DNA from 4 places in the Klebsiella grimontii genome. Region 4 is predicted to be linked to each of the others. Evidence: predicted binding sites of a transcription regulator. Region 4 holds the regulator's gene; each other region holds the start of a gene.

Evidence for each region. The regulator CRP, encoded in region 4, controls carbon source genes, mostly activating them, when cyclic AMP is high. The targets are predictions, from matches to a motif close to ATGTGANNNNNNTCACAT.
Region 1: a site for CRP is predicted at 903-920, ahead of msrB (peptide-methionine (R)-S-oxide reductase MsrB). Genes of this name have one in related genera too.
Region 2: a site for CRP is predicted at 1,053-1,070, ahead of bhsA (multiple stress resistance protein BhsA). Genes of this name have one in related genera too.
Region 3: a site for CRP is predicted at 1,247-1,264, ahead of ACE3MN_RS24865 (YjcB family protein). Genes of this name have one in related genera too.

The regions. Positions count from the first base shown of each region.
Region 1 covers NZ_CP169721.1:3,309,650-3,311,852, reverse strand. The annotation lists gene gapA (glyceraldehyde-3-phosphate dehydrogenase) at 1-697, opposite strand, end outside; gene msrB (peptide-methionine (R)-S-oxide reductase MsrB) at 1,036-1,449, shown strand; gene ACE3MN_RS15600 (YeaC family protein) at 1,492-1,767, shown strand; gene yajD (HNH nuclease YajD) at 1,828-2,172, opposite strand.
Region 2 covers NZ_CP169721.1:3,417,605-3,419,807, reverse strand. The annotation lists gene ACE3MN_RS16165 (TetR/AcrR family transcriptional regulator) at 261-896, opposite strand; gene ACE3MN_RS16160 (hypothetical protein) at 893-1,021, opposite strand; gene bhsA (multiple stress resistance protein BhsA) at 1,146-1,403, shown strand; gene ACE3MN_RS16150 (L,D-transpeptidase family protein) at 1,622-2,203, opposite strand, start outside.
Region 3 covers NZ_CP169721.1:5,305,803-5,308,005, reverse strand. The annotation lists gene iraM (anti-adapter protein IraM) at 306-695, shown strand; gene ACE3MN_RS24865 (YjcB family protein) at 841-1,122, opposite strand; gene ACE3MN_RS24860 (EAL domain-containing protein) at 1,667-2,203, shown strand, end outside.
Region 4 covers NZ_CP169721.1:430,903-433,105, reverse strand. The annotation lists gene ACE3MN_RS01945 (phosphoribulokinase) at 1-206, shown strand, start outside; gene ACE3MN_RS01940 (OsmC family protein) at 253-657, opposite strand; gene crp (cAMP-activated global transcriptional regulator CRP) at 962-1,594, shown strand; gene ACE3MN_RS01930 (YccS/YhfK family putative transporter) at 1,646-2,203, shown strand, end outside.

The sequences.
Region 1 (2,203 bases), 2.8 Mb from region 4:
CGCGGAACGCCATACCGGTCAGTTTGCCATTCAGTTCTGGCAGGACTTTACCTACAGCTTTAGCAGCGCCGGTAGAGGACGGGATGATGTTCTGAGCTGCGCCGCGGCCGCCGCGCCAGTCTTTGTGAGACGGGCCATCAACGGTTTTCTGAGTTGCGGTGGTTGCGTGAACGGTAGTCATCAGACCTTCGATGATGCCGAAGTTGTCGTTGATAACTTTTGCCAGCGGAGCCAGGCAGTTGGTGGTGCAGGATGCGTTGGAAACGATGTCCTGGCCTTCGTATTTGTCAAAGTTAGCGCCTTTAACAAACATCGGGGTGTTGTCTTTGGACGGGCCAGTCAGTACGACTTTTTTCGCGCCAGCGGTGATGTGTTTACGAGCGGTTTCGTCGGTCAGGAAGATACCGGTTGCTTCAGCAACAACGTCAACACCCACTTCGTCCCACTTCAGGTTAGCCGGGTCACGCTCAGCGGTAACACGGATTTTTTTACCGTTAACGATCAGATGACCGTCTTTCACTTCAACGGTACCGTTGAAACGGCCGTGAGTGGAGTCATACTTCAGCATGTAAGCCATGTAGTCAGCGTCTAACAGGTCGTTGATTGCAACGATCTCGATGTCAGAACGTTCCTGAGCAGCACGGAAAACAATGCGACCGATACGGCCAAAACCGTTGATACCTACTTTGATAGTCATATATTCCACCAGCTATTTGTTAGTGAATAAAAGGTTGCCTGTAAAATTACAAAAACCTTACGCAGCGTCAAGCGGAATCGTGTCAATCATTGCGACAAATCAATCCAGAGCATGCCTTTGCGCGGTCGATTTATCCCACTTTCCCTTTGAGCCCAATTCCATATGGGGGCTGCGCCCGGAATTTTAAAGGTCATTGAAGATAAAAATGTGATATTCATCACAATTGTGTGGCTGCCTTTTGGCGTCGCCTAAGTTTAGAACAAAAGTGCACGCTTCATTGTTAATATTTTGTTAGAATTGACGTGAAAAGTTGTCCTTTCACAGCGAGAAGCAAGTCAATGTCGAATAAACCCTCTTCGGACGAGCTCAAAAAAAATTTGAGCGAGATGCAGTTTTACGTGACGCAGAATCACGGTACTGAGCCGCCGTTCACCGGGCGGTTGCTGCACAACAAACGCGATGGCGTCTACCACTGCCTGGTGTGCGATGCCGCGCTGTTTCACTCGCAAACCAAGTATGATTCCGGCTGCGGCTGGCCGAGCTTTTATGAGCCCGTCAGCGATGACGCAATTCGCTACCTTAATGATTACTCCCACGGTATGCAGCGCACGGAAATTCGCTGCGGAAACTGCGATGCTCACCTTGGGCACGTATTCCCGGATGGCCCTCAGCCCACCGGAGAACGTTTTTGCGTTAATTCGGCCTCGTTAAGCTTCACCAATGACGAAAACGGTGAGCAAATTAAGGGTTGAAAAAACGATTCAGCAAATTATTCCAAACGGGGATATCGGAAGATGGAAATCGATCGGATTATTGACGGTATGACGCCGGAAGTTTATCAGCGCCTGGCCACGGCGGTGGAGTTGGGTAAATGGCCGGACGGCGTGGCGTTGACTGACGAACAGAAAGAGAACTGCCTGCAGCTGGTGATGCTTTGGCAGGCGCGCTACAACGTTGACGCGCAGCATATGACCATCGATACCAACGGGCAGATGGTGATGAAAAGTAAACAGCAGCTGAAAGTTGACTTCGGCATTACGCCGCAGCCTATCGCGACCTTTAAATCCTGAGCCTGAAAAGGCCTGCGTCAGCCCGGCCAGGTGTGCGCCGGGCTTTGATGCGTCACAGCGTTATTTCTTGTTCATCATCGCCTTAAGATCGGCGAAGGGGTTATATTTCGCTTCGCCGACGCTTTTCTGCGCATCTTCGCCGGCGACCACCGTCGAGCCGTACAGATCGGCTTCGGTGTATTTTGAGTGCTCATGATCGTGACAGTACAGGCACAGCATCTCCCAGTTGCTACCATCTTCCGGGTTATTGGAGTGGTCGTGATCGATATGGTGCACCGTCAGCTCACGCAGGTTTGAATAGACAAACTCACGCGAGCAGCGTCCGCAGACCCAGGGGAAGAGCTTCAGCGCTTTTTCGCGGTAACCGACTTCCAGACGGGCGTAGTTTTTCGGGATATAAGCCATAATACCCATGCCTTCTGTTGCAAATGAAAAG
Region 2 (2,203 bases), 2.7 Mb from region 4:
GCAGTTCAAGGCACACGTGCCTTGTCCTGCAACTCGAATTATTAAGGGCTTACGATATCGTTGTTTTAGTTTTCCGATACGGGCGTACCGGTTGTTACACGGTGAAATAAACAGAAATGTTTAAAGCTGAATTTTGCCCGTATTGATTATTGTTATCAATATCATTCTCGTGAAATGCACAAAATAAATCACTGAAAACATGACGTTATGTAGGGATTAAGGGGGAGGGAACCGGTGGGAGCCCACCGGTGAGCGAGGCCTTAGCGCTGAAGAACCTGGGGCCACAGGCGCAGCGTGGTCTCGGCGATTTGCATGATTTTAGTGAAATCGGCGCCTTCGCGCGCGCCGATCGACATGCCTTGTAATATGCAGTTAAGGAACTGGGCCAACTGACGCACATCGCCCTCTGCCGGGAGTTCGCCGCGCAGCTGACGCTGCTGCAGAAACTGCGTAAGGGTCTGTTCCTGCATCGCGTGCCGCGACTTAACGGTATTGGCGATGTCGGTTGACGCCGCCGCCAGCGCCGCGGAGGTATTGATCATAAAACAGCCTGCCGGCGTCTCTTTACTGGTGAAGCAGGTCGCGACGGCGGTGAAATAATCGCGTAACGCCCGATCGACGCTTTTTTCCTCGTCAAAAAGAAGCGCTTCGTGTTTGGCGGCAAAGCGGGAGATATAGCGATCCAGCACCGCGCGAAACAACCCCTCTTTATTCACAAACTCTGCGTAGAGCGTAGGCGCTTTGGCGCCCGTTGCTTCCACTAAATCGGCGAGAGAGGTGGCTTCATAGCCGTGCTGCCAGAAGAGTGTCATGGCCTTATCCAGCGCCGCTTCCCTGTCGAACACTTTAGGTCGGCCACGGCTTTTTTTCGTGCAACTTTGAACGTCAGTTGTCATGGTGCCGCTGTACCTATGTTGGTTTGTTGAAAGGCCATTATAAAAATAAACCTTACGTGCTGCCAGCGATGTCGGTCTAAAAATAAATAATTCATATATGTATGAATTTTATGCTGTTTATAAATAGTTAAACGGTCGTTATAAAAATCGTTTGACGTGTGATGTGGATCACACTATCATTTCCCTATCGATCGTTAATTAAATGCGTTCGCCCCTACAATAACATTCATCTGCACAGGTATAACAATCATGAAAAACGTTAAAACGCTTGCCATCGCCGCGGTTCTTAGCTCACTCTCATTCGCCAGCTTTGCCGCTGTCGAAGTCCAGTCAACGCCGGCGGGTCAGCATAAAATCGGTACCGTTTCCGCCTCAGCCGGGACCAACCTCGGTTCGCTGGAAGATCAGCTGGCGCAAAAGGCGGAAGAGATGGGCGCAACCTCTTACCGTATTACGTCAGTCACAGGTCCTAACACCCTTCACGGGACTGCGGTTATTTACAAATAATTGTCACGCTACTCCTGTTATGCCACTGACCACGCGCGGATCTGACCCCCTTCAGCAGTCCGCGTGAAGTAAGAAAGCGTTGTCTCTGACGCGAAGCGGCGCCCACCCCTTATCTGGCGCCGCAACCCGCAAAAAAGCAGTACCCTGTTTGATTATTGCCATAAAAAAACCGCCCCAGTGAACTGTAGGCGGTTTTTTTTCGTCAACGATTCAGGAAACTATAGCGACTGCTCCGTGACGCGATGGTGGCGGGTGACATCAATTGGCATACCCGAACGCAGCGTCATTGCGCGTTCCATTACCTCGGTATCGGTCAGCTGCGCCTGTTTGAACGCTTGCATGATGTCATTGAGGACGATCGGTAGCGTCTGCGGATCGTCATCGATATGCTTCGACAGCGGCTGATGCACCTCCACCAGGCGGGCGCCGTTCGGCTCAACGGAAACCTTGATTGGCGTATTGATAATCGTCACCTTCGTTCCCGGGGTTATTTCGTTGTACAACGCTTTGATGTCGTCATCGCGCAGGCGAATACAGCCGGAGCTGACGCGCATGCCGATGCCGAAATCAGCATTAGTACCGTGCAGCAGGTACACGCCGCCGTACGCCGCCAGGCGAATGGCGTGGTGCCCCATCGGGTTATCCGGGCCGGCGGGCATCACGGCGGGCAGATCGATGCCCATGGCTTTATAGCGGGCGCGAATATTGGCCGTTGGCGTCCAGGTCGGGTTGGCGCGTTTGTCGGAGACGGTGGTGACCATTGTCGGCGTGATGGTATCACCGCCGAGCTGACCGATGCC
Region 3 (2,203 bases), 840 kb from region 4:
ATGCGCACAATAGCTTAGATATTTTTGATTTATTCCCAGTGTAATATTACAGGCTACTGCTGTTGGTAGCCTGTAATTTATTGTCAATATATTCTTATTTATGTATGCTCATGACTGGTGCTGCCGTTGATTATTATGACTAACCATTCATTGTTATAATGCAATATTCACGCTACATCTTAGTGAGTATAAAGCACTTTGAGCATTGTCTGATATCACATTATTAATCGATCGCCTTGCGGTTAGCTATGATGAATGCTATCAATAATAGAGTCATTAATCAGCAATGCACGCAAGGATAGAAAATGAAATGGACTATTCATAATACTCTTGTCTGCCCACATTCCGGGGTGGCTTTTTCCTCAATTTCCAGCCTACGGTTTTTAAAGTTTATTCTTTGGTATGAGGCCGACATTTTATTACTGCCGGGCGAGTCGATAAAACTCTACTCATCGAGTGTGTTAATCAACGAGCAATATCACGCGGTAAAAGTTTATAACATCACGCGATACGATGAGGCGCAGTGGGAGAAGCTGCGGGAGCGGCCTTCCTGCCCTTATCATTCTACCGCCACGACGGCAGACTCCTGCCGTTACCAGGCGCTCTGTGCCATAAAACGCTGCCCGAACGACTTTCCACGCGCAGTACCGGGGCTGCCGTCGGGGCAGCGCGATCTGGGCCAGCGGATGCGTTAAAACCTGGCGGCTACCTTGCCATCGCTGCGGTTTATGCTGGTGATGTATTTAGCTGTCGCAGAGGAGGGAATTGCTGCGCACCTGTCCGGGCCAGGGCGTTACTGCCCGGACAGGTACACCGGCGCCCGGCCAGGGCGGGCGGACATCAGGTCATCATCATCGGCCATTCAGGCGGAGTCTGGCTCATGACTTCAATCATCACGTCCTTGATATTGCCCCAGATTTTCGCCACGTCCAGCAGCGTGATGCCTAACAGACCGGTGGCGAACCAGCAGGCCGCGGCCAGGCCCATACAGCTACAAATCACCGCTAAACCGGCATAATCGCTTTTACGTAGCTGAATGTTTAACGAGCTGGCCAGAAACATCAGCACTGCGCTCACGAGCGGCCAGCGCAAAAGTACGACACTGGTAGTAATGGAAGCCATCAACCTATCCTCAACGAAATTTGGGAGCCTGTGACAACCGGGTGAGACTGACGATGGTACGGTGCTCTGGCTATCTTCAGGCAAACAAGATCGTAATGAAACAACGTTTTTGTTTCATCAACTAATGTGAACTATATCACACTTGTTCTTTTATTGACCAGCCCAAAAAAGGTCTTTTATGGCGCCTGTTAACCATTCAAATAGCATGGTTAATAGGGAGGGGTAGGATTCTTCTTTCAGCGTGAAGGCCGATTATAAGGGATTCCCGGCGACTTTTCTTTTTTATATAGGTTTATGTTCTACGGATTTTGTTACTTATTCCGGCTAATTATACGGATAAACCGAATAACATAGTGGAGCTAATCTCATTCTGTTGAGAATGTTTCTCCAGACTTCTATAAGCCAGTATTATTCATAATTCATCGTCATGAGGTTTTTACGTCAAAGCATGGGTTGCTGAGATGCCCTGATTCATATCAAAGTAAGCAGAGTCATCGGGGTAGCTCACCTTGATTAAGGCGTATCGCATGGATAAGAAGCGGAAATGAATCATAGCGCGCCACGTAAGGCGTTGAGAATATTTGGCATCGTGTTAGTCATTCTGCTACCGGTGCTGCTGGCGTTGTGGTTTGCGCAGATACGCGCCAAAGCGGAAACCGGCGATCAGCTGCGGTTGTTTTCTCGGCTGGCGCTGCAAAAAACGGAGTTGGTGATTCGTGAGGCCGACGAAGCGCGGGATAAAGCCCGTTTGTATCAGGGAGAGATATGTTCGCCGCAGCATCAGCAATATCTGCTCGGGATTGTTCGCGGCCTGCTCTATATCGACGATTTAATCTACGCCAACGGCACCCATTTTTTCTGCTCCACCACGGTACGCCGCCCGACGGGGTGGCGAATTCCGGCCGCAACCTATACCAAAAAGCCGGATATCGCGATTTACTACTACCGCGAAACGCCTTTCTACCCAGACTACGCGATGAACTATATGCAGCGCGGCAACTATGTGGTGGTGGTGAATCCGCTCTCATACAGCGCGTTGATAACCAGCGACCGCAACCTCGCCTGGGGCGTTTTTGACACC
Region 4 (2,203 bases):
TCCCTTCGCTGGATGAAAGCTTTGTCGTTATCCATTTCCGTAATCTAAAAAATATCGATTTCCCCTGGCTTCTGGCGATGCTGCAGGGCTCGTTTATCTCGCATATGAATACGCTGGTGGTACCGGGCGGGAAAATGGGGCTGGCGATGGAACTGATCATGGCGCCGCTGGTTGAGCGCCTGATGGAAGGCAGGAAAATAAGCTAACGGTCAAAACCCCGGTGACGCGTTTGCCGGCCGGGGCCCGTTCGGCTTACCCTTCGATCACTTCATAAGAGTGGGTAATGTTTACCGCTTTCTCAAGCATCAGCGCGACGGAACAATACTTTTCCGCCGACAGGTCGACCGCGCGAGACACGGCAGCGTCCTTCAGTTCTTTACCGGTCACGATAAAATGCAGATTGATATGGGTAAACAGACGCGGAGCCTCTTCGCGACGCTCAGAAGTCAGCTTAACTTCGCAGTTGGTAACGTTATGACGGCCCTTCTGCAATATGGAAACCACATCGATCGCGCTGCATCCGCCTGCCGCCATCAGAACCATTTCCATTGGGCTGGGCGCTTTATCCCCGGAATTGCCGTCCATCAGAATCTGGTGACCAGAAGCCGACTCACCGATGAAGGTTAACCCTTCAACCCACTTCACTCGCGCTTGCATAAATTTAACTCCAGGGCTGTAATTTTCCCGACAGATTACGCGTACATAACAATTCTCGCAACGGAAGGCGACCTGGGTCATGCTGAAGCGAGACACCAGGAGACATGCGGCGAAAGCTATGCTAAAACAATCTGGATGCTACAGTAATACATTGATGTACTGCATGTATGCAGAGGAGTTCACATTACAGGCTGCAGAAAACTTTCAGCCGGATTCCCAGGTATAGGGATTCAATACGATTGCATGCCCGGATGCCGTGTAGTGTCGGCACCCGGAGATAGCTTATAACAGAGGATAACCGCGCATGGTGCTTGGCAAACCGCAAACAGACCCTACCCTTGAATGGTTCTTGTCTCATTGCCACATTCATAAGTACCCATCAAAGAGCACGCTGATCCACCAGGGTGAGAAAGCAGAAACGTTGTACTACATCGTTAAAGGCTCCGTGGCTGTACTCATCAAGGATGAAGAAGGTAAAGAGATGATCCTCTCTTACCTTAATCAGGGCGATTTCATCGGTGAATTAGGCTTGTTTGAAGAAGGCCAGGAGCGTAGCGCTTGGGTACGTGCGAAAACCGCATGTGAAGTGGCCGAAATCTCCTACAAAAAATTCCGTCAGCTGATCCAGGTTAACCCGGACATCCTGATGCGTCTCTCTTCGCAGATGGCTCGTCGTCTGCAGGTCACGTCTGAGAAAGTGGGCAACCTCGCCTTCCTTGACGTTACCGGTCGTATCGCTCAGACGCTGCTGAACCTGGCTAAACAGCCGGATGCGATGACCCATCCGGACGGTATGCAAATTAAAATTACACGTCAGGAAATCGGCCAGATCGTCGGCTGCTCCCGCGAGACCGTTGGCCGCATCCTGAAAATGCTGGAAGATCAAAACCTGATCTCCGCGCACGGTAAAACTATCGTCGTCTACGGTACCCGTTAAGTCGGTAAAACGGCGTATTGCCTGACGATACGCCGTTTTTGTTTTCTCCTCATGTGGCGCAGGCTGATTTACCACCCTGAAGTCAACTATGCACTGCGGCAAACGCTGGTGTTGTGTCTGCCGGTCGCGATTGGGCTTCTGTTTGGCCACTTACAGCAGGGGCTTCTGTTCTCTCTGGTTCCCGCCTGCTGCAACATTGCCGGGCTGGATACGCCGCATAAGCGTTTCTTTAAGCGTCTGATTATCGGCGGCAGCCTGTTTGCCGGCTGTAGCCTGATCGTCCAGCTTCTTCTGCAACGCGAAATCCCTTTGCCGCTAATCCTCACCGGTCTGGCGCTGATCCTCGGCGTCACGGCTGAAATCAGCTCCCTGCACGCGCGGCTGCTGCCTGCCTCGCTTATCGCGGCTATTTTTACCCTCAGTCTCGCGGGCAACATGCCGGTGTGGGAGCCGCTGTTAATCTACGCCCTCGGCACCTTATGGTATGGGGTGTTCAACTGGTTCTGGTTTTGGCTCTGGCGCGAGCAGCCGCTGCGCGAATCCTTAAGCCTGCTCTACCGTGAGCTCGCCAACTACTGCGAGGCCAAATACAGCCTGCTTACCCAGCAT